3 regions of the Desulfosporosinus sp. SYSU MS00001 genome follow, and region 3 is predicted to be linked to each of the others. Evidence: predicted binding sites of a transcription regulator. Region 3 holds the regulator's gene; each other region holds the start of a gene.

Region 1 (11,148 bases), on a different contig from region 3:
GCGGTATTTCACCTAGCATCGAACGAAAAACATCTTGTGCGGAAGTCGCCATTTCAGCGTGGTCTAGCGAGGTTTTACGTTGGGAGAACGTCCTAAACCGCATGAACACTAGCGTCGTGGCACGTTGCAGACCACGCAAAATTAAGGTTCTAGTGCTCGCAAGGGCATGGAGGTTCAAGTCCTCTCGACCGCACCACTTAGAAATAAGGCAATGTACACAAATTTGTACACGAGCTTATAAAAACCCGAGGTTGTATACCTCGGGTTTTTTAATGTCTTAGTTTTATTCAACCTTACCAATGTAGAGATCGTCTAGCGAGACATTATATAATCTTGACATCTTGTATGCTAAATTTATCGGCATTTCAGTACAATCATTCTCATATTTCTTTATGGTTATCGTTGGAAAACCACCATATTTCGCAGTCTCTTCTTGCGTGATACCACTTACGATTCCAGCTGATTTTACTTGTGGTAGGAATTGCTCCTTCATTGTTTCATCAATGGTATAGACCGCTTTGCGTAACCTCTTAGAATACTCAACCAAATGCTCCCTTGGTGATTTCTGATTGTATCTCGCCTGGGTATGGGTAGAATCTACAATAATAGATTTACTTTTTATGATACCTTGATCTAAAGCGATTTCCACCGTTTTATTAATCAATAGATCAAGCAGGTTTGAATCTTTGAGCCGCAACTTTCTACATTTGGTCAGTGAGCTTGCGTTGATAACGTCTTCTTCTGGGGTCATACCAAGAAAATACTTGAACGACATATCGTATTTTGATCGTTCAACTACGTCAACGTCTGAAATATCGAAAATGCTTTTTAGCAAAAGATATTTAAACATCCGTACTGGGTTTATTGCCACTCGTCCATTATTTTGACAATAAACATTGACCAGTTTACCGTAGATAAAATCAAAATCTACTAATTCATTTATCTGTCGTAACAGATTGTCCTTCGGAATGATCAACTCATATATGCCCATATGTGGGCTCAAGGCCAAGTTCATTTGCTTCTTAATCATTTTCTCACCCGCTCAAACGTTGATTCTGTGAGAATAAGAAGCAAAAATAAGCATGTAAGGAGTTGACAATTTTGGAGTATAGACAGTTAGAAGCGTTTATCTTCAAATACCCAACAAAATTATAATCATTATTGTTTAGGGGCCGGACTGTCTTCGATTTTGTAGCATAAACTGTAATAATTTGGCTGCCGAGTTTTCTTTACGAGGAACATACGTTCTGATAAAATAAGAATTGACATTCCTATCGTGAGGTGAAGAAAATGGTCAAGAGGATCATTTTTCATATAGACGCAAATTCCGCGTACCTTTCTTGGGAGGCGGCATATCGGCTTCAGCACGGCGACCCTTTAGACTTACGGACAGTTCCCTCTATCATTGGCGGGAATCCCGAAACCCGCCATGGCATCGTCCTCACGAAATCAATACCGGCAAAACAGTACGGCATACAGACCGGGGAAACGCTTTATACAGCCTTAGCGAAGTGTCCGGAATTAGTAATAGTACCACCAAACTATAGCTTATATATGCAGTGTTCTAAAGCCTTTGGCGATATTCTCCGGGAGTATTCACCTTCGGTTGAACAATATAGCATCGATGAATATTTTGTGGATTTCTCAGCTATGGAACGATTATTTAAAGATCCCATTAAAGCGGCTTATGTAATTAAGAACCGAATTAAAAATGAATTAGGCTTTACGGTCAACGTGGGAATTTCGACGAATAAAATTTTAGCAAAAATGGCTTCCGAACTTGAGAAGCCGGACAAGGTACATACCATATTCCCCGAAGAGATCGCGGAAAAAATGTGGGTTCTTCCCATCGAAGAGCTATTTATGGTCGGTCGTGCTACTTCCAAAAAATTAAGGAGCCGGGGAATCAGAACAATTGGAAATTTGGCAAATTATGATCCTAAATTAATTAAACTCTTCCTGCACAGTCATGGTCTACTTGTTTGGAACTACGCAAACGGTATTGAGAACAACCCAGTTAGAGAGAATCGGCGACCTATCATCAAAGGAATGGGAAACTCCACCACAATTTCTTTTGACGTTGAGGATCGAGACACTGCCCATCTGGTTTTACTCTCCTTGACAGAGACAGTCACTGCAAGGCTTCGACAAGCCGGTTGTTGTGCTGGGTTAGTATCTATCTCATTAAGAACGAATGAGTTTTATAATTGTTCACACCAAAGGAAATTATTCTCGGCCACGGATTGCACTAATACGATATATGAAATCGCTTGCGAATTATTTGATGAACTCTGGAAAGGTGAGCCAGTTCGGCATTTAGGTGTTAGAACATCCGAGCTATGTTTAAATGATTTTCATCAAATAGCCTTTTTTGAGAAAGATTACGACAAACAGCGAGCCGTTGACCGGGTAGTTGATGTGATTCGGGAGAAATACGGAAACGGTTCAGTCTTCAGATCAGCTTTTTTGCACAGCGGGGTGCGGTTCAGTAGCGGCGGAACAGTTGAGGATGAGGAATATCCGATAATGTCTAGTATATTGTAACTGATAAAAAAAATCAGCGAACGGATGGGTTAGTGCTTGAAGGGTTAGCTCCATTTGTTTAGGCATTACTTTTATTAAAATAAAAAATCTCTCTCGCAAGCAATTGCGGGATTTTTTATTTTAACCTCCATTCCGCCGCTACCGCTGGCGGCACAAATAGTAATGAAAATGGTGCGCGGCCTTCACCACTAAGCAATTCAATAAAAACAGAAATCAAAGTTAGTACAATTTAGATAGATAATATTTAAAAAATTGTTTTCTTTAAAATAGCTTATTATTAAATTGTTAAATTTGCCACTTGATTACATTAATGTAACATAATTGTTTTTAAAATCTAATTTAAGGAATGACTTACTTGTTTAAAACAGAACGTTATCATCGTATAATCATGGTTCGGGATTTTTTGTCCGGGTGAGGTCGAACGTTGATTTCGAACCAAGTGAGGACAGATATGAGGGTAGCGAGGATTTTTATGGGGAATGTATTCCTTGTGATTCACAGTTGCAATGATTGCTATTCTAGGTAACATACTAATCATTTAACTCCGAATCAAATCATAAAACCCTAGTCCGTTAATAATAAATCCATTGTATCTGTCGGGGTGGATATATATCCATTTTCAACTTATGTAATCCTTATTTTATATTCCTTGTCATTCTTGATGTCATAAGCGCCCTAAATATTCTTTCTTCCAAAAAATCCAACGTTAATCCCCTTCTCTTTAACAGTTTACTGTTAATATTGTCTAAAATAAAAAACAATTTATTAACTTTGGTATATAATTTTCTTCACGTCAATCTTCCGAAGGAAAACAGCTTGTTCTTACTGAAAATAGAGCTTTGGTGATGTAAATTTGAAAAGACATAAGCGTTGTAGGCTTTATGAAGATAACACAAGACCGATTATCGCAATTAACAGGTTATTCTCAATCTCTTTTATCTCACAGTTGGAGAAAAAGTTGATTACCTTTGGCCCGATTATCGTCATTAATAAGGCCCTAGCTTTTTCCAGCCGGGGTCTTACTATTTTCTTACATATTTGTCGCAGAACCATTAAGAATGTCGGAAAGCAGGAAATACCATAGAAACATAGAAAATCATTTTAAAATTGTGAAGGAGATGTTAAGAAAAAATGCAAAAAGCAGGCGGTATCATATCTTTAATCGCAGGCGTCTTTGGCATCCTATCGGCTGGAGTAACTTTACTCGTTGGAGGAGCCGCCTCGGCATTCAACGCCAGCGGATCGAGTACGGTAGTAGGGCTCGGTTGGGGTGGAGTTCTGTTTTCTTTCCTAGTAATAATCCTTGGCGCTATTTCAATTGGGGCCAAAGGAAAGGTTCCCGGAATACTGCTTATTATCTCATCTATCTTGGGAGCAATTCTTGGAGGTACATTAGTGGCTATATTCATGGCCCTAGCATTAATCGGTGGAATATTAGCAACGCTAGGTGTTAAATCTGCTCCTAAAGAAATAAATGCTTAGTAAATTAAAAGGAGAGAAGAGGATGAAAAAGCTTGTATATCTTTTAATAGTAGGAATCATATTTACATTAACCGGGTGCGGAACAACTAATGTTCCAACAAAAGTTACATCCAGCACTCCGACTACAGACCAATCATCGGCTCCAAAAAACGAAACATTCAAAGTAGGAGACACGTTTAAGTTAGGCGATTTACAATACAAGGTAAATGGCATAAGAACTTCAGGCGGTAAAAATGAATATATGAAACCTAAGGATGGAAACGTATTTTTGCTTATTGATATGACCATTGTGAACAACGGAAGTCAAGACGCTTCTATTAGTAGTATGTTATCATTTAAACTAACAGATAAAGACGGCAGGAGCCAAGACATAAGCATTGAAGCTTTAAGCGAAGCAAACGGTAAATTGGATGGGTCAATCCCACCCGGCAAAAAAATGACCGGTGAGTTAGGGTATGAGGTACCAAAAGCATCCAAATCTTTTGAATTAGAAATAAAAAATGACCTATTTAGTAATGGTACTGCAACTGTAGAGATTCCGGTTAACTAAGGATATGGACCCATGTTGCCTGGATCCTTCCAATAAATAATATTACTAGGTATTAACTATGCTAACATAAAAAGAGAGCGATTAAGCTCTCTTTTCTAATGGGACACAATAATATTAATCACCTGGCTCTTTTTCCTTGAACGATATAAGAATTCGTTAATCAATTTATCAAGTTTCATGCTAACTTGAATTACCCTCGGATCTCTTATGCCTTTATCGGCAGCAATTTTTATCATATGGGCTCTAGTGTTTTCAATTTGTTCATCAAGAGTCAATAAGAACACTCCTAAGCTTTATCATTATGACCTTTATAATTACTTCTATATAATAATATCCATCTATAGCTAATGACAAATATATAATAGTCATGTTAGGCATGAACAAAAGTTATATAAAATTAAAAAGGCTCCCATCGCGGGAGCCTCTATATCTTCCAAAGCATCCACTTACAACTATTCAATTCATACTTAATCTCAAACCGTTTCAGCTCTCCGTTAATCTCACTTTGGCACTAAACAACACCATCCAGTTCCCGGCGATCTTCTCCTCTTCCATGGAGATGGCCTGCTCGATCTTGACCGAGTTTGGACCAGACAAGAACAGAGATCGGTGTGGCATAAATTTTCATTTGTCTATCCCTATCTCATAATTACTTATGAATAATTCTTTGACAAAGCTGCTTTTATCGTTTCTGCAAACTGAATATTTAAATTTGGGCATAAAAATAACCGCTCATGGCGGTTAGGAGGAAACATATCGTCGATTAAACTTTTTCATAAAATGAAAGGCCCGAATTATCATATAATGTCTATGGGCGGCGAGCGTGCTGGGAACACGCTATTCCCGAGTACATAGCCTTATTGCTCGGAAATATACTTACTGGTTCGAATCCAGTCCGTCCTCCAGAAGATAATTTTGACACTGGCTAGTAGGACCAGGGGCTTTTGATTCAAGAAACGGATTTTAGCGATAAGGAAACAAAAAATAAACAGATAATCTCTTCTAACCTCATTCAACAATTTGGTAGACGAATAGAAGATTTTCAATTCAAGATATTGTGGTACTTAAACTTGAATTTGGATTAGAATTTATCTAGTGCATCAGCTTTTTGCGGCTGGCACTTTGAGGAGGTTGCTCAAGCCACTTGCGTTCAATGAGTAGATCAGTGCCGTCTTTAGCCAACGCAAGGAGTTCTTGAATTAAACGGTTAAAAGTTGAGATAACATCTTTTCTAGCACTATTTGTCAATGCGGTTCCATAGTCCAAAATACTATAAGATAATATGATTGCATAATAGAAAAGCATCAACAATGGGGTTCAAGATAATTGTATGAAACTCCAACAAGTAAAATTAATTTTTACTAGAGAAGAGCATTATATTGAATTAGATGTGTGTAATATTAATTATAAAGACCAATGAGGCGATATGTGGGGGAAATTAGAGTACTAACTGATAACAAAAAAATTGACCTAAATCAGTGGCTTTTTATAGTTGTAAGAAATGCAAGTGAATGAATGAATGTTTGTAGAAACTTAGGAATTTTCAGTTCAATTCCTTCAAATCTTTGTCCCATTTTTTTACTTCGTAATAAAATCCTCTATTACTCCAATCAAAACACCCTTCTTCAACTACTAATGTTTCTTTATTATGCCCCCATGGAATTAAGTAACCATCTGGATGGGTGCCGTTTTTTAGGTCTTTAGTTTGTTGCTTAATATCATCCAACAAATCTTTAATACTTGCTGGTTCATATAACTTCATAGGTTTCACCACACCAAAAAGATTCCCATCAGGATACTTATACAGAAATAATTTATTCATTATAAAACTCCTTTCACTCACATAGTTTCGACAAAAGAGAACAAGGTTATAAGCCTTGCTCGACGGCTATGTAAGTAGTTGACTTTAAAGTAGCACTTCTAAATAATACCTCAATCTTGTATTTTTATAATATTAGATTTTACAAAGAAGGTATCAGTATGGCTGAAAAATTTGATTACTCTTAGACGATTTCAATAACAATCAATAAAACATAAGCAAGTATTCTCCCCTTAGAAAAGCCAATGCCCTCAGATAGAAATATCTAAGGGCATCCCGTTTTATTGGAGTCTTCCTTCAAGTCTGGTCTCAAAATTCGCCATAACCCTAACCTCTTAAAAAAGTTTATTGGAATTATACTTTATTTGCTGTAGTATTAAATATCACTTAATAAATATGGGGGGTAATGGGAATGAGAGTGTTGTTCAGAGAACCAATGAATCAGCCGTTGCAATTGAAGGATATTGAAGGGACTTTTGAAGACTTTCAGGAGTTAGTCGGAGATTTGATTGAAATGGTTCCGATGACAGATGAAATAATGTGCTTGTGTAATGATGAGGCTGAAATGTTAGGACTGAAAAAGAACTTCTATGATGATCGACATGGTTGGATCTTTGGGACTTGTGTTTTCACTGCAACTAGGAACAGGGAATTTGCTTCACTTTCGGACAAGCAAATTGGATACATCTCAGAGTATATTGGTTTTCCTGTTGTTTAGTTAATTCAAGATTTCTGATATCACAAAGATATCCTAATTCCTCTACAGGAACATCCACGCTTATTTCAAAGTCATCTTCTCTATTACGTAACTCAATGTTAATTTCAGATAAAGGTATGTCTAAGAACTTTACCTCTTTTAGCACAAATTGCTTAAATTGTCCCTTATCAAAGCCTTGAATTCATATTCATGATTTGCCTTTGTACGCATAATTAGGAGCCTCCATAATTCGGCATCTCCGTTATTTACTATTCTGCATTAGTGCTCTTTGGAAGCCATTATAAACTGCTGACTTCTTCAAATCGCTAAAAGAGGTGCAGAACTAATGATAGAAAGTGGATGGTTAGAAAGGATACCTCAGACCGTAAACCGTAAAGTGTTAATAACGCACTAAACTATTGACCTTGATATCATTATTTATTAATTATTAAATCTAGCAATATACCATTATTTACCGACAAAAATTGCTGGTTTAAATATCTAAAATTTAAAGACCAGGGGGTGTCGTAAAACCACTTCTTTTAGTGGTGAGTGATGCTCCCCTTTTTTTCTCCTTTGAAAACTATTTTGTTGTTGGATTAAAATATTTTAGCAGCTGAAGGGGCTTCCCCATTCGTTCGTTTTGTACATTACTCAATCAAATTTTAAATTCGACACCTGTGAGCCTTTCGCTTAGATCCCATAGTCGCCGGGCTGATTCAGGATCAATTGCCCATGGACGAACGCCTGTGGCACTGAGGCTATCGGCTGATTCTGCGGTTGATATATCACAATCCTCACAATAGATCCCACCCATTCCATCAAGTTGATTACTGGTTGCACACCAAACGCTGGTCGCTGCGCCTTGTTCCACTGTCTTGAATTGGGCGTTGTTTTCATTACTAATAACTTGTCCCTGCTCATCTTTAATCGGTTTGGGCCCTATCTCTGCTTCGGTCAAATCTCGCCCTAGGTCGGTATACGGCACTAACCCAGGGTGAACAGAGAAGGCTCGGATATCAAGGTTTATGCCTCGCTTGTCTAATTCCAGGGCAAACAGGATGTTAGCAGTTTTAGATTGTGCGTAAGCTCTCCACTTCTCGTATTCATGATGCTTAAAATTCGGATCCTCGAAATCAATCCCACCGAGACGATGGCCTCGTGAGGATACCGCAACAACTCTTGCACCACAGGCTATTTTCAGGGCTGGGCAAAGTCTTGACGTCAACTGAAAATGGCCTAAATGATTCGTTGAGAACTGTGACTCATAACCACGCGCATCACGTCTAAGCGGAGGCGCCATCACACCAGCGCTGTTGACAAGGATGTGCAAAGGTCTGCCTGTGGTAAGAAAGCGTTGTGCGAAATTGTCGATAGAGTTCGAGTTCATGAGATCAAGTTCTTCTAGTTCCACATTCGGTATCTTTTCAAGTGAAGCTCGAGCCTTCTCTGGCGTTCTTGCAGGAACAATTACCGTGGCACCGACATTTGCCAAGGCACGCGTAGTCTCTAATCCGATACCGGAATAACCACCTGTTACAATCGCTATTTTTCCCGAAAGGTCGCAGTTTGCCACTATCTCTCTTGCCGTTGTCAGCGAGCCGTATCCTGATTGAATAGGTGACTGTTTTGTAAGATTCATTTTGCCACTCCCTACTGAAAATTGATAATGTCAGCTTATCTCTTAAAGTCGACTCTAAGTCAAGAGAACAAGTTTAAATAATCAATCTTGATGAGAGGAACTCTAAGTTATACATTTAATTATATTAATAGTATTAAGGAGTTAAGACGATGAAATATTCAATTAAAGAAGTATCCGAGAAATTCAAATTATCTGCTCATACGCTGCGTTTTTATGAGAAAGAGGGATTATTACCGACTATTCAGCGAGACGAGAGTGGTCGAAGGGTTTACAGTGATAAAGACCTTGGATTAATACAAATTATTTGTTGTATGCGTATAACGGGTATGTCTTTGGAATACATAAAAAAATACGTTAGGCTATGTATTCTTGGCGATAATACAATTCCGGAACGACATCAAATGATTCTTTCTCAAAAAGAAATAATTGAAGATCGCATTAAGGAATATCAAGATCTTTTAAATGTGGTCAATTGGAAGCTACAATATTATGATAACCGAAGGCATAAAAATGATCCCACCGCCATCAATTGAGCGTCCTTATCTATTCAAAATACCCTTTGCAAAACTTCCAACTAAAGAACAGCCCTGCAATACAAAGAACGCCCTTCGGTTAAGGCGTTCTTTGCGCATACTCAGTCAATATACTGTTTCTAACAAAAGACCAAAAGCCAGAAGTTTTTTTAAGTCGCTATGATCATTGGACCTTCTTACAATTTAAATTTACCCACTAATTGAGTTAGGGTTTCCCCTATTTTTGCCAAAGCTTCAGCAGATTGACTCACTGAGATCATTGTAGCTGACTGTTCCTCAGATGAAGCCGAAACTTCTTGAGTATTCGCTGCAGCTTCCTCAGCAATGATACCAATATTTTCTACGGATTTAACTGCTTGGAAACTCCCTTCGGCTATTTGTTTCGTTGCTTCAGTAACTTGATGAATTTGTTCAACGACTGTCTTGACCTCAGTCACAATGGCTTTAAACGAATTACCCGCAAGATTTACAGTTTCTACTCCCGCTGCAACCTCTCCTTTGCCCTTTTCCATAATTCCTACTGCACGTTTGACTTCATGTTGTATATTACTAATCAAGGTGGAAATTTGAGCAGCAGACATTGAAGACTGTTCTGCTAGTTTCCGCACCTCCTCCGCGACAACTGCAAAACCTCTTCCTTGTTCACCAGCCCGTGCCGCTTCTATTGCAGCGTTTAACGCTAGTAAATTCGTTTGAGATGCAATGCCCGTGATTACATCGACAATTTGACCGATTTGGCTCGATTGGTCTCCTAACTGGGCAATAACTTCCGCTGTTTGATTCGTAATCTCACGGATTTCCCCAATCCTCTGAACTGCATCTTCTGCTTGAAGAGCACCTTTTTCTGCGGCTATGGCAGCCTTATTGCCGCTAGAACTGACTATTTCCGCATTCTCAGCAACCTTTTGTGTATGTGCTGCCAGTTGCTTAATAACCTCACTTATTTCTTCAACGGTCCTAGCTTGCTCAGTTGCTCCCGAAGCAAGTTGACCCAGCGTCCCAGCAACTTGTTCACTAGTGACGGTAGCTTCTTGAGCTGCAGCTGATAGTTCTTCACTCGTGGCACCTAAAGTACTGGCAGTATCGGTAACTTCCTTCACTATGCTATGTATATCTCCAATAAATCGATTGAAGTGCTTTGAAAGCTTCCCTATCTCGTCATTAGATACTACTTTAAGCCGTTTTGTTAGGTCTCCATCCCCTTGTGATATATCTTTTAACACTTCACTTGTTTGTATGATCGGTTTTGTTATCCCTCCAGATACTAAATAGATAACCAAGCCAATCACTAAAATAGCAATTAAAGCAACGATAATCGAGAAATTCCGAATGGCGTTTGCCTGTGCAAGAATTGTCGCCATCGGAACTGTGATTTCCAGCGACCATGGTGTCGTAGTTTGACCAATGGTTATTGGTTCATACAACCTGTAATACTCATTATTGGATACAGTATATGTCTTACCATTTTTAATACTCTCTTTGACTGCCTGATTATCGAGATCCTTGCCAATCTCTTTAGAATCTGGGTTTGAAACATACTTGCCATTATTGGAAACAAGGCAAGCATATCCTGTGTTTAAAGGTTTAATATTAGAAATCATTTTTTGTACTGTATCTAATGCAATATCGGCTCCAGCAACTCCCGCGAAAGTACTATTGTTATTGATCATTATGGGTGCTATCAAGCTGGTCATAAGAACCTCTTTACCATTCACTTTGTATGAGATAGGATCGAGGATCGTTTCTTTATGAGTCTTTTTCGGAATTAAGTAATAATCTCCGGCACCTGGTGTTTCATAATCTTTAAGTGGTGCTAACTTGATATTTCCGTCTCCTCGATTCCAGTATGGTATAAAGCGTCCCGTTGCATCATATCCCGGC
Region 2 (11,148 bases), on a different contig from region 3:
TATCTAGCATAAATAAATTTTCACCGATTATTTCCCCGCCTTCAACACTTAACAAAACTCCTATCTTCGTCGGATCTGGAATTCGGCTCAAGTCCGATTTTGTTTCAAGCAAAAACAGCTGATCGGAATTTTCTTCTACAAAATCGTGAATGGTTTCTATGAGTTCTAGTCCACGTATCGTTGCCATAAACGGTTTAAACTTAGTTTCAATAAAGGCTGCCATGAACTGAAGAGAGATATCAGAGCTTTTTGCTCTTGGAATATCCCATTGTCCCCCCTCATTAGGTATAGACAACGTCCTCCCTTGGTTACTCAAGTAACCAATACTGTCGCAATGTCCGTCAACAATAAAACACTTATTCAATCTCAACACACCCCTTCAGATTAAAAATTTACATAAATAAACACCTGTTTGCTTGTACTCACAAACAGGTGCTTGTAATTAACCTAGCGCGGCTGAACAATCAACTTAATGGCTGTTCTTTCTTCCCCATCGATAACAACATCTGTAAAAGCCGGAATACAAACAAGATCGACTCCACCGGGTGCTACAAAACCACGTGCAATGGCCACAGCCTTTACCGCTTGGTTCAAAGCCCCTGCCCCAATGGCTTGCAGCTCAGCTCCGCCACTTTCGCGCAAAACCCCAGCAAGTGCTCCAGCTACGGCATTGGGACTTGATTTTGCTGAAACTTTTAATACATCCATAATTCATCCTCCTGCTCGAATTCTTTTTACAGGTATTACCACTACTTGAATATCTATTCGAGAAGGATCTGAGGAAATCCTCTTTTTTTAACTAAGTTTTCAGATTTTTATATTAAATTCCTTAATGCTCATAGTATCGTTGAACAGCTTCGATTTTTAGAGCCTTTCCAGACTTTTCATCGATATCAATTACCACCGCATTAATTTGGATAGGACCTGTTGCTAATTCAAACTTGGCTGGAAGTTGAGTTAAAAATCGATTAATAATAATCTCCTTTTTAATGCCTAGTACCGAATCTCTCGGCCCCGTCATTCCAACATCCGTAATATAAGCAGTGCCTTGAGGAAGAACTCTGAAATCCGAGGTTTGAATATGAGTGTGAGTTCCAACAACCGCACTGACTTTTCCATCGAGAAACCATCCTAAGGCAACCTTTTCCGAGGTTGCCTCGGCATGAAAATCAACGAAAACAATAGGAGTCTCCTGCTTAAGCTGGTTAATCCAACGAATGGCTGCACTAAAGGGATCGTCTAAAGGTGTCATATACACCCGCCCCGACAAGTTTAAAACTCCAATTTTACAGCCATTAATTCGTATAAGGCCCGATCCCTGGCCAGGTGCACCAACAGGATAATTGGCAGGTCGGATCATCCTGGTCTCTTGATCTATAAAATTCATAATATCTCGATTATCCCATACATGATTCCCCATTGTAAAAAATTGTATCCCATAATCAAAAAGTTCTTCGGCAATCTCTTTCGTTAATCCTTTTCCTGCTGCAGCATTCTCTGCATTTGCTATCGTGACATCAATAGTATATTCCTGCTGAAGCGGTTTTAAAAATCTCTTAATTGCTTCCCGCCCCGGCTTACCGACAATATCTCCGACAAAAAGTATACGCAACATTACACCTCCTGCTTCAATCCATGGAACTTTTCATCATATTCTTACCCTTTTTTCTTCACAATAAAACTAATGCGGAAATTATTCTGTGTGAGTCATTTACCAAACTATAGCATCTAGTTAAAAACTAAAACACGTCCCTCATCTCTCAAAGCTATAACATTTTTAGAAATATCCATATGTTTTATGGAAGAAAGCATCTGATTAATGACTTCTTCATGAATTTCCAGCTCTTCTTCAGGCAGGCTTGTCTCATCATAGACCAGCTGTTTGGCAAACGCGCCCTTCAATAATTCAACTAACAACCCTACTTCCCCTTGACTGATGCTTTCTAAATCTCGGACTACTTTTAAGACGGAAACGTCTTCCTCACTGTGACAACTTATTTGAAAAATACGTATCGTTTGACGTTCAAGATGATGATACAGCTCCAAAGCAGGCCGAAGCACTACCTGTACTGTTTCAAGCTCTAACGGTTGCTTAAGCATAAATGTGAACTTAAGGGCATGTTCCTCACACCAATAATGAACTGCTCCTAATTCCGGATATCTTGTTAAAATTGAAGTTAGTAGATCTGCTCCCTCTGAAACCTGCTTTGAATCCTTGTGAATTTTACGTAACACCCTTGTCAATCCTCTCTATTGCACTGATCTATCATGGAAATTATTCGTCATAAGAATCTAATCTCCTGCATTGTTCTTAATTTGCCTTGCAGATAAGAAACCTAGCTGCACTTAGCTGAAGGAAAGGATTTAACGGAAGGTTATTATCTATCTTAGAAATAAAAAATCAGACGACTCAAGTCGCCTGATCATAAAAAACCTTGTTTATTTAGCAAAGTCAACTGCTCTCGTCTCACGGATAACAACAACTTTGATCTGCCCAGGATATTCAAGTTCTTCTTCAATACGCTTACTAATCTCACGCGCCACTCGTGGTGCGAGTACATCATCAATCTTGTCCGGCTTAACAATAATGCGTACTTCCCGACCCGCTTGAATTGCAAAGCATTTTTCGACTCCATCAAAGCTCTCAGCGATTTCCTCAAGTTTTTGCAGCCGCTTAATATAAGTTTCCAAAGTCTCACGTCGTGCACCCGGGCGAGCTGCCGAAACCGCGTCAGCTGCCGCTACTAGTACTGCGACAAGGCTTTTGGGTTCTACATCGTTGTGGTGAGCTTCAATAGCATGTATTACATCAACGGACTCTTTGTATTTTCTAGCCAGATCTACCCCTATTTGAACATGAGTTCCTTCTAGATCATGATCCACTGCTTTTCCAATATCATGCAAAAGTCCGGCTCGTTTTGCTAGTTGAACATCCACTCCTAATTCGGCGGCCATTAATCCCGCAAGGTGAGAAACCTCTGTGGAATGTTTTAACACATTTTGACCATAACTGGTGCGGAATTTTAATCGGCCAAGCAGCCGAACCAATTCCGGATGTAATCCATGAACTCCAGTCTCGAAAGTAGCTTGCTCTCCCTCTTCGCGAATCTTTTGATCCACTTCTTTTTGAGCTTTTTCAACCATCTCTTCAATGCGAGCAGGATGAATACGGCCATCAGCGATCAGTTTCTCTAAAGCAATGCGCGCTACCTCTCGGCGTATGGGGTCAAAACCAGATAAAATTACTGCTTCAGGTGTATCATCAATAATAAGATCGATTCCAGTTAATGTTTCCAATGTTCGAATATTGCGTCCCTCGCGGCCTATGATTCGTCCTTTCATTTCATCACTCGGCAGTGCTACAACGGATACTGTTGTCTCAGCCACATGATCCGCAGCACAGCGTTGAATAGCTAGTGAAATAACGTTTTTCGCCCGCTTTTCGGCTTCTTCTTTGGCGCGAGTCTCAATTTCTTTAATCATTATCGCTGACTCATAGCGAACTTCTTCTTCAACTCTTTTCAGAAGGAGCTGTTTTGCTTCTTCCGAGGTCATACCGGATAAACGTTCTAATTCGGCTTGTTCTTTGTCCACAAGCTGATTCAATTCTTCTTTAAGGGAATCTACTTCGCCTTCCTTACGATGTAAATTTTCCTCTTTCCGTTCAATTGACTCAATTTTACGGTCTAAACTCTCTTCCTTTTGTAACAATCTCCGTTCTAAGCGTTGGAGTTCATTTCGACGTTCGCGAGTTTCTTTTTCAACCTCATTGTGAATATGCATGGCTTCTTCTTTTGCAGCAACAATTGCTTCACGTTTTTTGCTTTCTGCAGCAGAAAGTGCATTTTCAACAATCCGTTTTGCCTCTTCTTCAGCAGTACCTATAACTTTTTCGGCAGTATTTCTACGAATATGCCAGCCTACCAAGGCTCCTAGACCTAATCCAACTAAGATGGCAATTAAACCGGTCAAAAATATTCCAATCACATTTACACCTCCTTGTTTGTAAAAATTCAAAATTTAACAAATAAATAAAAAAACTGGTTCAAAACCAGTCTCTTAAGCAACCTTTAATACGGGAGTTCTCCAAGCCTTCTCCCCTTCCTACAACTCTCGTTAGTCAAAAACAATATTAAAAATGACTACCTCGAAATCTATAAGAAAACCATAAAGGTTAGATCTTAACAGAGACAGGTCTCTGTTAAGATTCTAATATCATTTGTAATTATTGTCAAGCTTGTCCTAAATGAGGCTATTCTATTCGCATTTTTGCCAGAACATTTTGTACTATATCTGAAGGATATCCTCGTTGAATAAGTTTGCGGACAACCCTTTGCTGTACCCATAATTCAAGCGGCACCGACTTTTTATCTGAACCCTTTAGAGCCTTCTCTTCCCAGCGTTGTTCTTCTTGAACCCGCCACTTTTGTGCCAAAGCTAAGCAGAGATTTGCTTCTTCATCCCAAGAATATACTTCCTCCAAGACCTGCTCAATTAAATCAGCATCAATTCCGCGATTTCGCATATCCACGGTGACTCTTCGGCGTGAATATCGGTGGAGGCGACTCTTTGCATAGGTTAAAGCGAGTTCATGATCATTAAGATAGCCATAACCCAGCAATTTGTCGACAGCACTCTGAATTTCACCGCTCTCATACCCTTTATTGTTAAGACGAGTTTCCAGTTCAAGCTTTGTCAGGGCTCTTCTGGATAAGCAGTCTAAAGCAGCTTCCCATGCACTTTTAGAAGATTTATTCTTCTTCAAAGGAATCATCGTCCATTGTCGTAGAAGGCGCTGAGCTCATATTTGAACGGATCAGCTGTTCAAGTTTCTGGGCCATGTCCGGGTGCTGTTTCAAGTATTCCTTGACATTCTCTCGTCCTTGTCCCAATCGTTCTCCATTGTAAGAGTACCAGGCACCTGACTTTGATATTATTTCCATCTCCGTTCCTATATCGACAATACTTCCTTCTTTAGAAATCCCTTCTCCGTACATAATATCAAAATCAGCAGATTTAAAAGGAGGAGCCACTTTATTCTTAACGACTTTCACGCGGGTTTTGTTGCCAATAATCTCTTGGCCTTGTTTAAGAGCTTCCTGGCGGCGAATATCGATGCGGATGGTAGCATAAAATTTCAAAGCCCGCCCACCTGTTGTCGTTTCCGGGCTGCCAAACATAACACCAATTTTTTCACGAATCTGATTGATAAAAACAACACATGTGTTGCTTTTACTGATCGATCCCGTTAATTTACGCAGGGCTTGAGACATTAAGCGGGCATGCAGCCCGACATGATTGTCACCCATTTCTCCCTCAATCTCTGCTCGAGGTACCAAAGCAGCCACTGAATCAAGCACAATAACATCAACTGCAGCACTGCGCACTAAGGCTTCACATATTTCTAAACCTTGTTCTCCCGTATCTGGCTGAGAAACCAGCAAATCTTCAAGATTAACACCTAAAGCTTTGGCATATACCGGATCTAAGGCATGCTCAGCATCAATAAATGCCGCCACTCCTCCGAGTTTTTGCGCCTCGGCTATGATATGCAGGGCCACAGTAGTTTTGCCGGAAGACTCAGGCCCATATATTTCAATGATCCGCCCACGCGGTACTCCACCAACACCCAGAGCCAAATCTAAGGCCAATGAACCTGTAGGGATAACATCAACCGACATCGTCGCAGATTCTCCCAGCTTCATAATGGAACCCTTGCCAAACTGCTTTTCAATCTGCGCTAAGGCCACATCCAGAGCCTTTAGCTTATTTGTTTCGGCCATCTTCCATCCTCCTCAACTCGGTTAAAAACGCATTTTCGTTATTTATAAAACATTTGTTCGTTTATCATTATAGGGGCGGACATCGTAACTGTCAATTCGTTTATGCTTCACTGCATCAGGACAACTATCGACACCATTATATAACAAAAACGATGATAATAATATAAAAAAGCTAGGCCTCTAAAGACTAGCTTTTTTATATTATTAGAAAGTATAACCTTCAGCTAAATACTTTCTTCCAGCATAAGTGCAACCTACGGCTTCCCTTTTGCTAAGACTCGGCGGAGCCGGGTTTTCTTTATAGTATTAATGCTCAACTGAAAATCAGGTGTTTTCACGTGCTTTTGCCGGTTCAACACTAACTCTTCGTCCTTTAATCATAGCCTGATGCATGCAGCTTAAAACCCTTGAAGCATATTCTTCAGGAACTTCAACAAAGGTAAATTTGTCGTAAATATTAATCATTCCAATAATATTTCCCGGGATTCCGCTTTCTTCAGCAATCCAGCGTATGATGTCCTGAGGACGAATTTGCTGGACTCTGCCTATATTCATAAAGAATCTCACCATACCCGACGCTGCTCCGGTGTTTCCAAAGTGATTAACGTCCGGATCATTATCGTCTATGCGGTCTTCAGAATTAGCTCCCTCAACGGCAAACTTTAACGCCGCTGCCGCAACATCCGTTGAATCGTATTCTTCAAGCAGATCTCCGACAATGGCTCGATAATTTCCTAAGCGATCGCTTTGAATCAATTTAACCAATTGATTCTTCAGATTTTCCGCTTGTCGTTCGCTAATATCGGCTAAGGAAGGGAGTTCCCGGCGGCGTATTCTGGTTTTAATCAAATTTTCAATAAGACGAAGCTGACGATATTCCTTGGGAGAGATCAAGGTTATAGCCTGCCCGCGTCGGCCGACTCGTCCTGTACGTCCAATTCTGTGCACATAGGACACAGGATCTTGGGGAATGTCGAAGTTAATAACATGGGTCAAATTGCTAATGTCAATGCCTCTGGCTGCAACATCAGTAGCAACTAACATTTCCGTTTTGCCGTCACGAAAACGCTTCATGACCCGATCCCGCTGCTGCTGGCTTAAATCACCATGGAGAGCATCCGCAAAATATCCCCGTGCTTCAAGCGCTACGACGAGTTCATCAACTCCTCGTTTTGTTCGACAAAAGGTAATTCCTTGTCCTATATCCTCCATATCGATAATCCGACACAAAGCATCAACTTTTTTACTTTCTCTCGTTTCATAAAAAACCTGTTCAATGAGGGGAACTGTTAATTCATCTCTGCTAACCGTCACGGATCGAGGATTCTTCATATAAGTCTGTGCTAACTTGCGAATCGCCTGTGGCATCGTTGCTGAAAAAAGCATAACCTGGCGGCCTTCTTCGGGCACTGCTTTTAAAAGTCCTTCGATATCCTCCACGAACCCCATATCGAGCATTTCATCCGCTTCATCTAAAACGACCATCTTAACATGCTGTAACCGCAGAGTACCTCGATTCAGATGGTCCAACAACCTTCCAGGGGTTCCAACAACAACTTGGTATCCCATACGCAAAGCGCGAATTTGACGATCAATGGGCTGACCGCCATAAATTGGCAAAGGCTTAACATGTTTGTATTTGCCAATTTTTGCCATCTCCTGAGCCACCTGAATAGCGAGTTCACGAGTCGGAGTCACTATAAGAGCCTGTACGGCTTGAAATTTTGCATTGATTTTTTCGGTAATCGGAATCCCAAAGGCAGCGGTTTTCCCTGTTCCGGTCTGAGCCTGCCCAATAATATCGGCATCTTCCAAAGCCACTGGAATTGCCTGTTGTTGAATTGGCGAAGGCTCTTCAAACCCCATTTCAGACAAACCTTGTAGTATTTGCTTGCTTAACTGAATATCACCAAACGATTGTAAACGTTCAACCATCACCTATGTGTAATCCCCTTTCCTTGTTCAACATCTGTTGCCTTATCTCATTGAGGGCTGCCTGGACAGTCAATTGGCGCACAGATTCCCGTTCTCCATAAAACTGAAACTTTTTAGCATAAACTTTCTCCGCTGAAGCAAATCCAATATAAACCAACCCCACGGGTTTCAGGTCACTGCCTCCATCCGGGCCAGCAATACCGGTGGCTGAGATGGCAAGATCCGATCCCGATTTTCGCCGAATTCCTTCGGCCATTTCTCTGGCAGCTTCTTCGCTTACTGCCCCGAATTCCTGAAGAGTCTTTTCATTGACTCCCAATAGTTGTTGCTTTAAGGAATTCGAATAGCTTACAACCCCTCCCAGGTAGAACTCAGAACTGCCTGGTTCTTGAGTTAAGGCCGCACCAAGTAAGCCCCCAGTGCAAGACTCGGCAGTAGAAATGGTCAAATGATTCTTTTTTAAAGTTTGCCCTACAATCCCTATCATGGTTTCCTGATCGCGGCCAAATATCTTGTCACCGAGACGCTTTCGAATTTCATCCTCGGTTTGATTTAAAGAGTCCAGCGCCTCCTGTGATGTTGCTTCCGTACCTCTGGTGACTAAACGGATATGCATCTCCGCCCGCTTAGCTAGTAAAGCCATCGACAGCTTAGGAAGATGCATGAGATCATTCAGCACTTCCTCTATGGCAGATTCACCGATACCAAAAACTTTTAAAACACGTTCATTCATCCGTTCAGAATCTGGCCCGATAATTCGCTGTAATTCAGGTAAAGCATAATGTTCAAACATTGGCTGCATTTCAAAAGGAGGTCCAGGTAATATAATAACCGTCTTTCCGTCTTTTTCAATGATTGCTCCGGGTGCTGTTCCGATAGGATTGGGCAATATCTTTGAGCCTTTGGGGAAATAGGCTTGTTTCTCATTACTAGAAGGCATTGGAGCTTTTCGTCGGCCAAAGAACTCCTTGATGTTGTTTAAACTACTTTGGTCGAACTCCATTTCTAAATTCAAGACCTTAGCAACAAGCTCCTTCGTCAAATCATCCGCTGTGGGTCCCAGACCGCCGGTGGTAACAAGAAGGTCTGAACGGTCAATTGCCTGACGTAAAACTTGCTCTAATCGCTCTGAATTATCTCCAACCGTCGTATGATAGTCTACCTCGATGCCTAATGAGGAAAGTTTTCCTGTTAAGTAGTGAGCACTTGTATTTAGAGTCTCTCCAAGTAACAACTCCGTCCCAGTAGCTACAATTTCAGCTTTCATACTATTCTATCACTCTCCTATTATCAACGCAAATATACGCACTATCTCATGCTTGCTTAGTTATTTCTCACCTTGCATTTGCTTATCCTTCCTAAGCAAAAAAAAAGAACCTCAAGTGAGGTTCAATTAACTAGGCGACGTTTTGCAAATACGTTCTCAACGTATCCCCGCTTAGACTTTCTTCTTCCTGCAAAATATCAGAAAGCTGCAGCAAAATGTCCTTTTTTTGGAGAATAATCTGTTTTGTACGATTTTCGAGTTCGGCAAGAATATCTTTGGTAACGGGTTGTCGTTGTTCGGCACTCAATAAAGAAACGTCCGTCACTCCCAAAGTAGACATACCGGCTTGGAGCATTTTTTCCACGAGATTCAAGGCTTGTTCGTAATCCCCGGCAGCCCCTGTACTCCGATTCCCCAGGCATTCCTCTTCAGCCAAAGCGCCGGCCAAAGCGACCATAATCTGTTCTTCCAGCATAGCCTGTGTATAGAGATAGAGATCATCCTTGGGATAATGACGAACATACCCCAAAGCGTTTCCTCTTGAACGTATTGATACCTGAGAAACTGAGTTTGGCCGAACAGATTCAGCCAGCATAGCATGTCCGCTTTCATGAATTGCGATGCGGCGCAGTTCTTCAGCCGTTGGTTTCCGGTCAAGCTTCTCACCGAGCATAACCTTTTCAACAGCCTCATGAAAATGTCGGGCTGTAATTTCCTTTGCCTGATCCCGCAGAGCAAAAATAGCAGCTTCATTGGTGACACTTTCCAAATGTGCCCCCGAAAAGCCAAAGGTTTCATGGGCAATCGCTTCCAAATCGACATCAGGAGACAGAGGTTTGTTCTTGGTGTGAATTTCCAGAATCGCCACTCTTCCTTCTTTATCAGGAAGATCGACTTTTACTTGACGGTCAAAACGTCCTGGTCGAAGTATTGCCGGATCTAATGCTTCCGGTCGATTCGTTGCAGCCATCACCAAAATATTTGGTCCCTGCTCAGTCTTTAAACCATCCATTTCAATAAGCAACTGGTTTAACGTTTGATCATATTCATGATGAGAAACATTACTTCCTCGCTTGGCACCTAAAATATCCATTTCGTCAATGAAAATAATAGCGCTGGACTTTTTCTCACGTTTTACCATTTCTCTGGCCCGCCGAAATAGACTTCTAACCCTTTCCGCACCGACACCTGCGTACATTTCCACAAACTCGCTGCCAGAAACCGATAGAAATGAAGAATCTGTGTATTTAGCTGCGGCTTTCGCTAATAAGGTTTTTCCTGTCCCCGTTGGCCCTGATAATAAGATTCCTTTCAAAGGACGAATTCCTAAAGCTTTCATTCGGTCGGAGTAACGAAGAAAATCCAAAGCCTCCTGGAGTTCCTTTTTAGCAATTGCTTGTCCGCCAATATCTTCAAAGTTAACCGTAGTGGAAGTAATAGTCTCACCATTACCGGTTTTCAGAACTTGACGCGAAATCACAAAGGTCCATAAAAAATAAGCCGCCAAACATAACATGGCAATGGGCAAGACGTTATAGCCCATAACCAGTAAAAAGGCAAAAACACCCAATCCCAAACCAATAAGGATATCTCGTTTCACACAGTCCCCTCCTCATGAAGATAATGCTTGCTTTAATAATTCACAAATTCACATCTAAGGCCATAAATGGCGTTAACTTAACTCCTTGCTTGTCAGAAACTGCCCTTGACCATTTCGTTCAATCACTTCAATCAGTTGAGCATTTTCTTGATCTAACACAATATAAATAGCATCACTGTCCATTTGCAATTTGACTTGAACACCCGCTTTTTGAGCCAATGTTTGAATTCTTTGTTCCATCTCGGTAAAATTCCCACGGGTAATTCCTTCTTGAATTGCAAATTGCATTTGCTCAAATAACGTTGTCAAGGAAGCATTTCTATGATCAATAAAGCGAATAGGTTCTTTACCTACAATATTTTCTATGGCCAAGCTTACTTGACGCAAATCTGATATATGGTTAGTCTCAACATCTAACTCTGCTTGACCATTGACCTGGACAGTTTTAACTGACGTTATTCCGGATATTTTTTGACTTTGAGCTGAGACTGATGAATCTACCCACTTCTTTTGGTAAAGAACTTTTCCACCTAGAAGCAAGCCGAATATTATAACTCCAACAA
Region 3 (11,148 bases):
CCCCCATCAAGGCAGCCCATTTTTGGGTAAGCAAGCCAACCGGTCCGCAGCCTAAAACTACTACAGTGTCCCCCCTTTTCACACCGCCATTTTCTACCCCCCAGTACGAAGTCGGCAATATATCTGTTAGAAAAAGCACTTGTTCATCAGTAAGATTTTCCGGAACTATTCTTGGACCAACGTTGGCATAGGGTACTCTCAGGTATTCTGCCTGACCGCCGTCATAGCCGCCCATTAGCTCGCTATAGCCCAAAATGCCGCCTATTTCACCATGATCATTTGAATTATCACATTGGCTCCACAGCCCATGCATACAGTACCAACAGTACCCGCAAGCCACTGGAAAAGGCACTATTACTCGATCACCCTTTCTAACTTTTTTGACGTCGCTTCCTACTTCTTCCACAACGCCCATAGCTTCATGACCAATAATAAATCCTTTGGGCATTTTGGGGATACGTCCGCGTAATAGATGTAAATCCGAACCACAAATGGTCGTAGAAGTAACCTTAATTATTATGTCATCGTCCTTCATAATTGTAGAATCTTCAACATTTTTAACCTCGACGTGATTGACCCCTTGATATGTAATTGCTTTCATTTCCTTAGTTCCTTTCCGGTATTTTTATTATCTTCTCATATTCGCAATAATTCATACCTTCTTTTCGCCCCATCTTCTACTTCTTTAGATGGTCAATGTACAATTTCAGGAACCTTGTTCACTCAAATCCATAAATTAAAGTAAGGGGTTGATAAGAATGACGGAAGAAATTCGATGTGTCCATTGCGATAAAAAAAGCAATCAGGATCAATGGTTTATTACGACTGCTTATGCTTTAACCATGAGCATTGAAGAGGTTGCCAATCGAGATAAGCCAATCTTAGTATATTTTTGTCCCAATTGTGGTTTGCCCAATACACGACTGAAAGAGGACCAGAAAGTAATGCCAGCGGAGGAAGGCATCGAAGCAATCAAGGACGAAGCGTTTGAAGAAGACGGAAATTCCCTCCCCAAAGAATTAAGTAATAACACGTCAGATTTTGAGAGTGAGGGAACTAAAGATTAATTCTGTCAAGCAAAAAGACGCTGAAAGCGTCTTTTATGTTTTCAATCTTTGTATCCTTATAATCTCATAATCTCATAATCTCCTAATTATTAAGACAAACTAAACCTACGAGAGGAGGTATGGTTATTTGGACTCACTGCTTCTTAAAAATTGTCTAATTTTAGAACAGCATGGGAAAACCGTACATAAGGACATTTTAATCGAGATGGGTAAGATATCAGCTCTGGAAGAGGGTCTATCCTCTGCCGGCTGTTCTTCAATAATTGATGTTCAAGAGCAATATGTTTTGCCTGGATTTATTGACTGCCATACCCATTTAGGAATTATTGAAGAATGTACCGGAAAAATTGGAGTTGACAATAACGAAACCTCCAATGCGGTTACCCCCCATCTTCGAGGTATCGATGCAGTCAACCCTCTGGATGTGTCTTTTAAAGACGCTGTTAAATCTGGGGTTACAACAGTTATGGTGGGACCAGGGAGTAATAATGTTGTAGGTGGCCTCTCTTTAGCGATTAAAACATCAGGACGGATCATTGATCAAATGGTCATAAAAAGCCCAGTTGGCTTAAAAATTGCCTTGGGCGAAAATCCAATCAGTACTTATGGCATTGAAAGTAAATGCCCAGTTACGAGAATGGGAACGGCTGCTTTAATCAGGGAACTATTTATGCGAACAGAAGATTATCGAGAGTTAAAGCAACAAGGCAAAATTAACTATCGAGATCCCCGTCTTGAGGCGGTTATTCCTGTCCTTCAAGGTGAAATTTCTTTACGAGCCCATGCTCATAGAGCTGACGATATTGTCACCGCTATACGTATTGCTGAAGAATTCAAAATTCACAAACTGGTTATTGAACATGGAACCGAAGCTGATTTAGTCGAAGACTGTCTTAAAGAACGCAAAATACCAGTAGCTTTTGGCCCTATGTTAACACCGCGAATTAAAATGGAATTAAAAAGCCGAAATTACAAGACTGCCATTAATCTGGTTAATGCCGGCATAAAAGTTGCTCTAATTACGGATCATCCCTATAATTCCATAGACCAATTGCGCACTATTGCTTCTTTGAGTATCGCTGAAGGCTTGAATCCTTCCGAAGCACTGCGTGCTCTTACTTCGAACCCCGCAGAAATTTTAGAATGCGGTCAGCAAATCGGGGCTGTTAAAATAGGCTATGATGCTGATTTGGTCGTCTTTGACGGAGATCCATTTAATCTCAACTCCAAAGTCATCTATACATTTGTTAATGGCCAACTGGCATATTCAAAAAACGGGAAACCATCTTTCAAGGTTTAGCTTTTAAGGAGTTTTCAATATGGTATTACGATGTCCAAAATGCAACAGTAAAACGTATTATTATACCTACATTAACCAGCGAGAAATTGTACTTTGTAGATGCTGCGGGTATTGGGAATCATTGTCTTTAGATGACTGGGAGAAATTAAGTGATTCTTAATTTTCTTTACTTATAACCCAAGTACCACTGCTTTTCCGATACTCATATAAAGTTTCCCGCGTTTCTAAGGGATAGCAGGTTACTCCTCCGGGATAATTTTAGATCTGTCAAAAGCTAAACGTTTCTTTATATCCATGATCTCTTCCGAAATCATTGCCAAGCTATTAGTGCAAATTTCATTGTGGGCTTGCATCTTTTTTAAGGAAGAAGATTTTGAATCCTGTCGCTTTTGAACCTTCTTTCTGTCAAAGTGATACATCGTTTCCCGCTGCCCTTTACGAGAATCGTCAAGCCCGATCTTTCGAGCTGGGCGAATGCTGCTTATAGGTTCTATTTTCTCTACATGGTCGTCCAAGTGATATCACTTCCTTTTCTTATAGTTCCAAAAAGGGTGTATTTAGGGGCACCCTTTTTACCTGTATCCAATATACTAGATTATAACCAGCTGCGACTTGGGTCTTGTTGCTTAAATTAACTAATTAAAAAAGTAACAATTTATTGAATCAATTAGGTGAACGAGGAGGCTGACATGGATAAGTTAGAACGTATTTCAAAAATATTTCAAACAGCAGAAGAAATCCCTTTTGACAACTCCTCAAAAATCATCCTAATGAGTGACATCCACCGAGGAGACGGAAGTTGGGCTGATGATTTTTCCAAGAACCAAAATGTATATTACGCTGCCTTAAACCATTACTACCATGAAAACTATACCTACATCGAAGTTGGTGATGGTGATGAACTCTGGAAAAATACTAAACTAACCGACATCATTAATGTACATAATGATACTTTTCTGCTCCTCTCTAAATTTTACAATGAGGGCCGTCTTTATATGATTTGGGGAAATCACGATATCGTTAAACAATCCGAGAATTATGTATTCAATAACTTATATCAATACTTCGATGAACAAGAAAAAAAGTCTATCTCCTTATTTCAGGATCTAAAACTACATGAGGGGTTAATTTTAAGACATCAAGAAACAAATCAGAAGATCCTCTTAATTCATGGTCACCAGGTAAATATTATGGATTATGAGCTCTGGAGATTATCCCGATTTCTCGTAAGATATTTATGGAAACACCTCGAGTTATTCGGTATGAATGACCCCACAAGTACTGCAAAAAATTATGAGAAAAAGGAAGATGTAGATAAAGCACTGATAGAATGGGTAACTTTAAATAAACACCCGCTTATTGCCGGGCATACTCATAGACCAATGTTCCCGGAGGTAGACGGCCCTCCCTATTTTAATGACGGAAGCTGTGTCCATCCGCGAAGTATCACGGGTATCGAAATCACTGATGGATCAATAGCGCTTATCAAATGGAGTGTCAAAACTAAGGACGACGGAACATTATTTATCGCTAAAGAGTTTCTGGAAGGACCAAGAAAGTTATCCGACTTTCAATATTCCAAGGACAATTAATCGCAAATTCCCATTATGCAATAATTCACTTCTGATTACATTGGTTTATAACAGTGTAGGATGTTATAAGGCCAGTTATCTCTTCATATCCTTGACATCCATACTTACAACATAGGCAGTGGGATCAAACTCTTGAATAAGCCTTGTTAATTCTCTAAACTGTTTTTTCTTCACGATAAGTATCAGTTGAGACTTTTCTGAACCATTCATTCCATACCCTTTAGCCGTTGTTACAGCGAATCCCTGTTCTCTCAGGGTATCTGCCAAACTCCACTCATCGTGATTTGCAACAACTAAGACATAAATACTATCCCGCGATAATTTATCGTCTATTATCATGCCAATATAGTTGCCTGCTGCATATCCGCAGGCATAAAAAATCAGCACTGTCGGATGCATAACGTATTTAAACGCCTGAGATGCACCCAAGGTATAAACAATAATTTCCACAAAGGCAATGAGTGAAACAATATATTTTTTGCCTCTAATCATTGACTTCAGACGAAGTGTATCTAAGGAAACGTCTATAATTCGGGCAAAAAATATCAGAACTCCTAAAATTACCAACAATATCACCGCTAACCATCTTTTTTATCTTAATACTATTTAACCAGTTGCCACTACTAATTCTATGACCTAGACTAATTCAATCATACATACTCTTTTCAAAATAAATATTGATTAAATAATATCCTATTACAAAAATTCAAAAGCCACAACCTTTTTAGGTGTGGCTTATCCTCAGGCTGTAGTGCGTATCGCTCTTTTCTTTTCAAAATCCGCCCATCGTTCTTCCATTGACATTGCTCGAGTCTTCTTTCCTTTAGGACCATTATTATCAGTTTCTTGTTTACTGGAATCAAGTTCTGCCTCAGAGTTCTCCGCTAGGCACGTTTCTTCTTTAGACCGCCCTGTAATTTCTTCTTTGGATTCTTCTATTTCTGCCACCACCCGTGCAATTCTGGCGCTTGTTTCTCTTATCCGCTCATCAATCATACTTTCCTTTCTCACATAACTAAGAATTTTTCTCTGTAGTAAAACAAGCACTGCTATTAGTACTAAAATGGACAGGCCTTCAAGTAATTCAAATAAATTAACCTGAAAACTGATCCTGCGACAAGATTCAAGTATTTGATTAACCATATGCTTTTGTGTCCACCTCAATCCTAATGTAAGTGTTGATATAATAGATACCAGAAGGAATATTTTAAATCTTATTTTCTATAAACAACCAAAAATTACCTTCCAATATATTGTAATATATTGTAAAATCGGTTCTTATTTTAGGTATGAGGGATCAAGGTGCGCTTTACTCCTTACCATCTTTTGAATTCTATATCTGAATAATTCAACTATTATGTCTAAATTCCTTTAAGAACTTTTGCCCGGCGGGAAGAATATCCCTTTGTTATGACAAAAACCCCTATATTGGATGATTCCAACATAGGGGTTTGTCCTCTTATGGACATTATCGGCGTTTAAGAGTATAGTTTATGCCCTTTCCTCGAAGTCTGTTTCCGGAACTTCGTTCTTCCTTATTAATTAATATATCATCAATTCCGATTTCGGCATAATCACCTTCAAGAGTATCTATACACTGACAACAATTATCACATAATTTACTTGGGTCTAGATCGCAGCGATCACACTCACCACAATCTGTACAAAGCCGTTCTTCCAAAACACATTGTTTACTAATTGTTTTCAAGTTTATCAATCCCTCAGATTTTAGTTGTTTTTAATGATTTCTATGAGCCATCGGCACGTTGATTTATGTTACTATCTATCATAACATAAAATACCGATTCCAGACAAAACTAATAAATTCCGGGGCTTGAAAATATACCTCTTTGATCCTTGGAAAGATTATGAATCGCTGCATTGATTCGTTGGTCAGCCCACCCTTCATCCAGTAATTTTATGCTATCACTGTAGCGCTGCATACTGCCTAACAAGACGAGCAAAAGCTCCCCATCCGTGCTAGAGACATAGGATATGAGACATTGTCCCGCTTCAGTTGTTGTACCGGTCTTAAGGCCATGATCCCCCGGATAAACCCCCAGAAGGCTGTTGGTATTTTTAAGTACTATAGAATGGTCTCGGCCTCTTGAATCCACCCAATGTACGGCTGCAGTCTTTTCATTAACAAATTTCATTAAATCTGGATTGTTGATAAAGGCTTTGGCGATTTTGCTTAGATCGCTAGCCGTTGAATAGTGATTAGGAGCGGGAAGTCCATGAGGATTTACAAAATTGCTTTTGGAACATCCCAAGGATGAGGCGTACTTATTCATTTCTCCTGCAAAGGCTGGTAATGTACCACTTACTTTCACTGCTAGAGCGGCAGCAGCATCATTAGCACTGTGCACAAAGAGAGCTATCAAAAGATCGCGGACTGAAATCTCATCTCCAGGCAAGAGACCCAGCCGCGAGCCTTCCACTTCCACCTCTTTGCCCACTCGAACCCTATCCGTTTCTTTAAGACTCTGTACTGCAAGCAAACCGGTGAGAAGTTTTGTTGTACTCGCGGGAGCACGTTGAATGTCGCCATTTCTTACCTTTAATAAGCGGTTAGTTTTTAGGTTGATCAGAATATAACTTAGATCTTGAGTCGATAGTTCCTGAGCATCATAACTATGCGAGACTAAAGGTTTTGCTGAAATTTGAGACGTTAAAACTGAGTTGTTATTTCCCTTAACAGAGTTCTCGGCATCCCAATATTGCCAGACAACGAGAAAGGGATAAGGATTTATCCACTGACCATTTGGGAGCTCAATACCTAAATGAAGATGATCCGGTGTCGTTAAAGCATCTCCAGTATGACCCATAGTTCCAATGATTTCGCCCGCTTCAATTCGTTTTCCTTTAACTAATTTGGACGATATCGTTTCCAAATGAGCGTAATAATAATAATTCCCATCGTCACCGCGTACTCCAACCCGTTCTCCACCCAAGCGATTCCATCCCAGCTGTTCTATTCTTCCTCCACAAATATTGATTATGGGAGTACCTTCCGGAGCAAAGAGGTCTGTCCCCTCATGAGTACGTTTGCCTCCTTCACGATCTGCACCGTAACTATCTTCAAACCATGTTTTTCCAACTACCGGGAATCTGTACCTTCCTGGTGTGAGATATTGAAATTGAACTAAAATTTCCCGATGTCTTGTTACTAGTTTCTTTGTGTGCAGAGGAATATTCCCCCAGGATAAGTTATTGAAAGAAATCCTATTTTTGAGCTGTTCGGTTAATAATTGGGCCTCTTTTGGGGAAAGTGTTGAGCGGACCGCCAACAGATCCTCCCAGGAAACTGTTTTACCGGCCCTATACTCTTGGGAACATTCCTTAACAACGTCGGGAGAAATTGAGAGCAAGTAGGGATAAACATCCTTATCCAGGCTGGGATAACGATGGATTAAATTCCAAAAAGCCAAGGCAACAGCCATCAGACAAAGGATTTGAGTCAGCGCTATAAGAAAATTCCACTGAATCTTAGTTCGCAAATCGTCATCTCCTCTTCTCTGTCTTTGTTATATAGTTATCATTCTTCGAACATTTGTTTGCAATACGTTTCAAGGAATGGTAAAATATACATGATTATTAATAGGGAGTGAAAGTATGTACCCAGATTTATCGGAACGACAAACTAGAATTTTGGATTTTATTAAACAGGAAATCCACAAAAAAGGATATCCCCCCTCCGTTAGAGAAATCGGCGAAGCAGTTGGATTATTGTCTAGTTCTACAGTTCATGGGCATCTTCAAACTCTTGAGGATAAAGGATATATTCGAAGAGATCCCACGAAACCGAGGGCCATCGAGATTTTAGACGGTACCAGTGACGCTCTCGACTCAAGGAAAGTTGTTCATATTCCAATCATCGGCCGTGTAACAGCAGGGCAGCCCATTTTGGCTGTAGAAAATATGGAAGGAACGTTTCCATTGCCTGCTGACCTGGTCCATCAGGAAAATGTTTTTATGCTCCGAGTTCAGGGAGAGAGCATGATTGAGGCCGGAATCCTGGATGGAGACTTAATTATCGTTCACCAGCAAAATGAAGCACGCAATGGAGAAATTGTCGTTGCCTTAATTGGAGACGAAGCAACAGTAAAGCGATTTTTTAAGGAAAGAACACTCATTCGTCTTCAGCCTGAAAACTCGGCAATGGAACCCATCTACTCTCAAGATGTTTCAATTTTGGGCAAGGTCATCGGTGTTTTTCGCACCCTGCATTAAATCCAAACTCCCTAATTAAGATATGCATCTTCCCTCTTACTTAGGTTAACTACTCACGAACTTAACTCAAAAGCGTAAATAATCTTGACTGACACCCAAGGGTACAGTCTTCGCACTTGTAAGCCTCTGTGAAGAAGCGGAGCCAATGGTTCCACAGCGACAGAGCACACTGAATAGTAACGTTAAAAATAATGGGCTGGAACAAACGTCTTTCTCGTTTGCTCCAGCCCATTGAGTTTAAGTGAGAGTGGCTTCCCTACCATGCTTCGGCGGGGATAGAATCCATCCTTCAGCGCGATACCATTTGTTAAGGGATTGGTTCGATGTTCATCTTTAGCTGAACAAGTTTACTAATCTTTTAATATTTTACTCTTCTGTTTTTCCTCAAACCGTTCAAATCCCAATGTGATTAAATGATCAATCAGTTTCGCATAGGGAATGCCTGTTGCTTCCCAAAGTTTCGGGTACATTGAAATCTCCGTAAATCCCGGCAAGGTATTAATCTCATTGAGTACAATTTCATTCTTATCTGTCAGGAAAAAATCCACACGGCTAAGGCCGCTTGCATCAACCGCACGATACGCTTCAATGGCCATACTCTGTAATTGTTCAATGATGAATTGAGGAAGAGGCGCCGGTATTTTCAAACTGGAGCCGATATCCGAATATTTCGCTTCATAGGAATAAAACTCTTCCGCCGGCAAAATTTCGCCGGGCAATGAGGCTTTTGGGTCATCATTACCTAAGACTGCAACTTCAATTTCTCTGCCCACGATATTCTCTTCGACGACAACTTTACGATCATAAGTCGTAGCCAGCTTTAAAGCTTGAATCAGTTCTGAATTGTTATGGGCCTTGGAAATTCCTACGCTGGAGCCTAAATTGGCCGGTTTCACAAAACAAGGATATCCTATTTTAGCTTCAATAGCCGCCGCCCAATCCTCCGGCTGCTTAAAGTAATCGGAACGCAAGATTGTGAGGTAATTGGCTAAAGGAAGCTTTTTATCCTGGAATACCACTTTCATGCGGTCTTTGTCCATTCCGAGAGAAGACCCAAGGACACCTGAACCGGCATAGGGAACATTGGCCATTTCTAAAAGTCCTTGCAACGTTCCATCTTCCCCATATGGTCCATGGAGGACTGGAAAAACAACGTCAAATTTCCCCTCATTAGGCAGCGTTCGGCCATCTAAGGCAATAAAGCGTGGATTGGAAGGATCAACGACAAGGGTTACTTGAGAAGCCTGATTGCTCTCGGGAAATCCTGCCTTAATTACATCTTGAGGGACTATACCCCAAAACCATTGACCTTGCTTATTGATTCCGATAGTTTCAACATCATAGCGATTGCGATCAATCGCTTTATAAATCGACTGAGCCGAGTTAAGAGAAACTTCATGTTCCCCTGAACGTCCGCCAAAGATTAGAATCACACAGATTTTGTGATTTTCCACAATTATCCACCCTCTCATAAGTATTTGTTATGAATAAAACTCCCTGATTGATTATGTTAGAACGTAACACTAGTTATGATGATTAGCTTCATCTTTTAGTATATGCGCGAATTTAAAAAAGCTCCCACCTTAGCGGGCGAGAGCTCCAAAATGATCAAGCGGCCAATAGCGGAACAACGTACGGCCCGTAATATTCTTTATCGGCAAAGTACCCCAAACTCTTGAATCATCGCTGTTATTTCTGTTATCACCCATCACAAATACGGAATCCTGGGGAACAACAATGGGACCGTAATCATTTTTGGATTTTTCCAAGATATAGGGTTCATAGAGAGGTTTATCATTGACATATGTCGTGTGATTACGAATCTCTATCTTATCTCCGGGCAAACCAATAATTCGTTTAATAAAATCTTCCGTTGCATGGGCACTCGCAGGAGGTTTGAAAACCACAATATCTCCCCGGGTTAAGTGACCAATCTCCTTAAAGAAGAATTTATCGACAATGACCCGGTCTTGAAGCTGAATTGTCGGAAGCATTGAACCGGTAGGTATCTTACGTGCTTCAACAACATAAGTCCTCAACACCCAGGAAAGGGCGAAGGCAATCAGGACTATTTCAAGTAATTCTACCAAAAAGCGGGTCGTGCTTTTCTTGGATTCTAACTCTTCCATGATCCACCTCTTTTCTGTGTTTAATAGTATCACAGGATGGTCAAAGTTCCAAATATCATGACCAATACTTAATCTAAAAGTCCTTGCTGCCATAAATTCAGGGCGGCTAAAATATTTCCCATTTGAATATACCTTTGAGAAATCCCCCCCTGTTGGTAAGCAATATAAGGTTCTCTCAGAGGGCCATCCGCTGAAAATTCGCTCGTCGAACCCTGTATAAACGTCCCTCCTGCCATAATAATTTCGTCTTCGTACCCAGGCATGTCGGAAGGGACCGGTTTAATGTGAGAATCAAGGGGAGAACCTTTCTGAAGTCCTTGACAAAATGCGATCATTTTTTCTCTCGACCCTAGTTTTACAGCCTGAATAAGATCCGCTCTGAGCGATTCGGGTTCCGGATTTACTTCAAAACCTAAAGCTCGCCAGAAAGCTGCAGAAAAAACCGCTCCTTTAAGAGCTTCAGACACAGTTAAAGGACTAAAGAACAGTCCTTGATAAAATAAGCGCTCCCATTCCAGGGTTGCACCCATATGACCGCCGACTCCAGGTGCCGTTAAACGCTGTGCGGCCAAACTGACTAAGTCAGACCGTCCTGCAACATATCCCCCGGTGGGAGCGATACTCCCGCCTAAATTTTTGATGAGCGATCCGGCCATTAAATCTGCTCCAATGTCACCTGGTTCCAAAGGTTCTACCAATTCACCGTAACAATTGTCCACAAATATAACAACTTTAGGGCAATGGCTTTTTACAAAATCAACAAGTTCCTTGAGTTGAGCAATCGTCAGGGAATTTCTCCAAGCATAGCCTCGCGAACGCTGGACGAT

What was found. The regulator LexA, encoded in region 3, represses DNA repair genes until DNA is damaged. The targets are predictions, from matches to a motif close to CNAACANNTGTTNG.
Region 1: a site for LexA is predicted at 1,236-1,249, ahead of ACPUYX_RS05565 (DNA polymerase Y family protein). Genes of this name have one in related genera too.
Region 2: a site for LexA is predicted at 5,830-5,843, ahead of recA (recombinase RecA). Genes of this name have one in related genera too.

What each region holds. Positions count from the first base shown of each region.
Region 1 covers NZ_JBNFTW010000002.1:446,108-457,255, reverse strand. The annotation lists gene ACPUYX_RS05575 (helix-turn-helix transcriptional regulator) at 284-493, opposite strand; partial or broken gene ACPUYX_RS05570 (transposase) at 479-1,030, opposite strand; gene ACPUYX_RS05565 (DNA polymerase Y family protein) at 1,291-2,544, shown strand; gene ACPUYX_RS05560 (hypothetical protein) at 3,676-4,026, shown strand; gene ACPUYX_RS05555 (DUF4352 domain-containing protein) at 4,049-4,576, shown strand; gene ACPUYX_RS05550 (aspartyl-phosphate phosphatase Spo0E family protein) at 4,672-4,851, opposite strand; gene ACPUYX_RS05545 (DUF3231 family protein) at 5,669-5,881, opposite strand; gene ACPUYX_RS05540 (hypothetical protein) at 6,120-6,398, opposite strand; gene ACPUYX_RS05535 (DUF3846 domain-containing protein) at 6,808-7,113, shown strand; gene ACPUYX_RS05530 (oxidoreductase) at 7,751-8,734, opposite strand; gene ACPUYX_RS05525 (MerR family transcriptional regulator) at 8,884-9,267, shown strand; gene ACPUYX_RS05520 (methyl-accepting chemotaxis protein) at 9,444-11,148, opposite strand, start outside.
Region 2 covers NZ_JBNFTW010000006.1:259,402-270,549, forward strand. The annotation lists gene ACPUYX_RS13180 (dipeptidase) at 1-364, opposite strand, end outside; gene ACPUYX_RS13185 (stage V sporulation protein S) at 448-708, opposite strand; gene ACPUYX_RS13190 (TIGR00282 family metallophosphoesterase) at 830-1,612, opposite strand; gene ACPUYX_RS13195 (hypothetical protein) at 1,729-2,235, opposite strand; gene rny (ribonuclease Y) at 2,440-3,978, opposite strand; gene ACPUYX_RS13205 (regulatory protein RecX) at 4,253-4,774, opposite strand; gene recA (recombinase RecA) at 4,752-5,783, opposite strand; gene ACPUYX_RS13215 (DEAD/DEAH box helicase) at 6,108-7,721, opposite strand; gene ACPUYX_RS13220 (competence/damage-inducible protein A) at 7,711-8,985, opposite strand; gene ACPUYX_RS13225 (AAA family ATPase) at 9,116-10,585, opposite strand; gene ACPUYX_RS13230 (hypothetical protein) at 10,658-11,148, opposite strand, start outside.
Region 3 covers NZ_JBNFTW010000010.1:39,091-50,238, reverse strand. The annotation lists gene ACPUYX_RS16515 (zinc-dependent alcohol dehydrogenase) at 1-601, opposite strand, end outside; gene ACPUYX_RS16510 (hypothetical protein) at 759-1,067, shown strand; gene ACPUYX_RS16505 (amidohydrolase) at 1,195-2,367, shown strand; gene ACPUYX_RS16500 (hypothetical protein) at 2,607-2,882, opposite strand; gene ACPUYX_RS16495 (metallophosphoesterase) at 3,057-3,959, shown strand; gene ACPUYX_RS16490 (DUF2179 domain-containing protein) at 4,035-4,535, opposite strand; gene ACPUYX_RS16485 (hypothetical protein) at 4,701-5,102, opposite strand; gene ACPUYX_RS16480 (hypothetical protein) at 5,428-5,667, opposite strand; gene ACPUYX_RS16475 (peptidoglycan DD-metalloendopeptidase family protein) at 5,777-7,459, opposite strand; gene lexA (transcriptional repressor LexA) at 7,575-8,192, shown strand; gene ACPUYX_RS16465 (D-alanine--D-alanine ligase family protein) at 8,543-9,664, opposite strand; gene lepB (signal peptidase I) at 9,776-10,321, opposite strand; gene ACPUYX_RS16455 (aminotransferase class I/II-fold pyridoxal phosphate-dependent enzyme) at 10,390-11,148, opposite strand, start outside.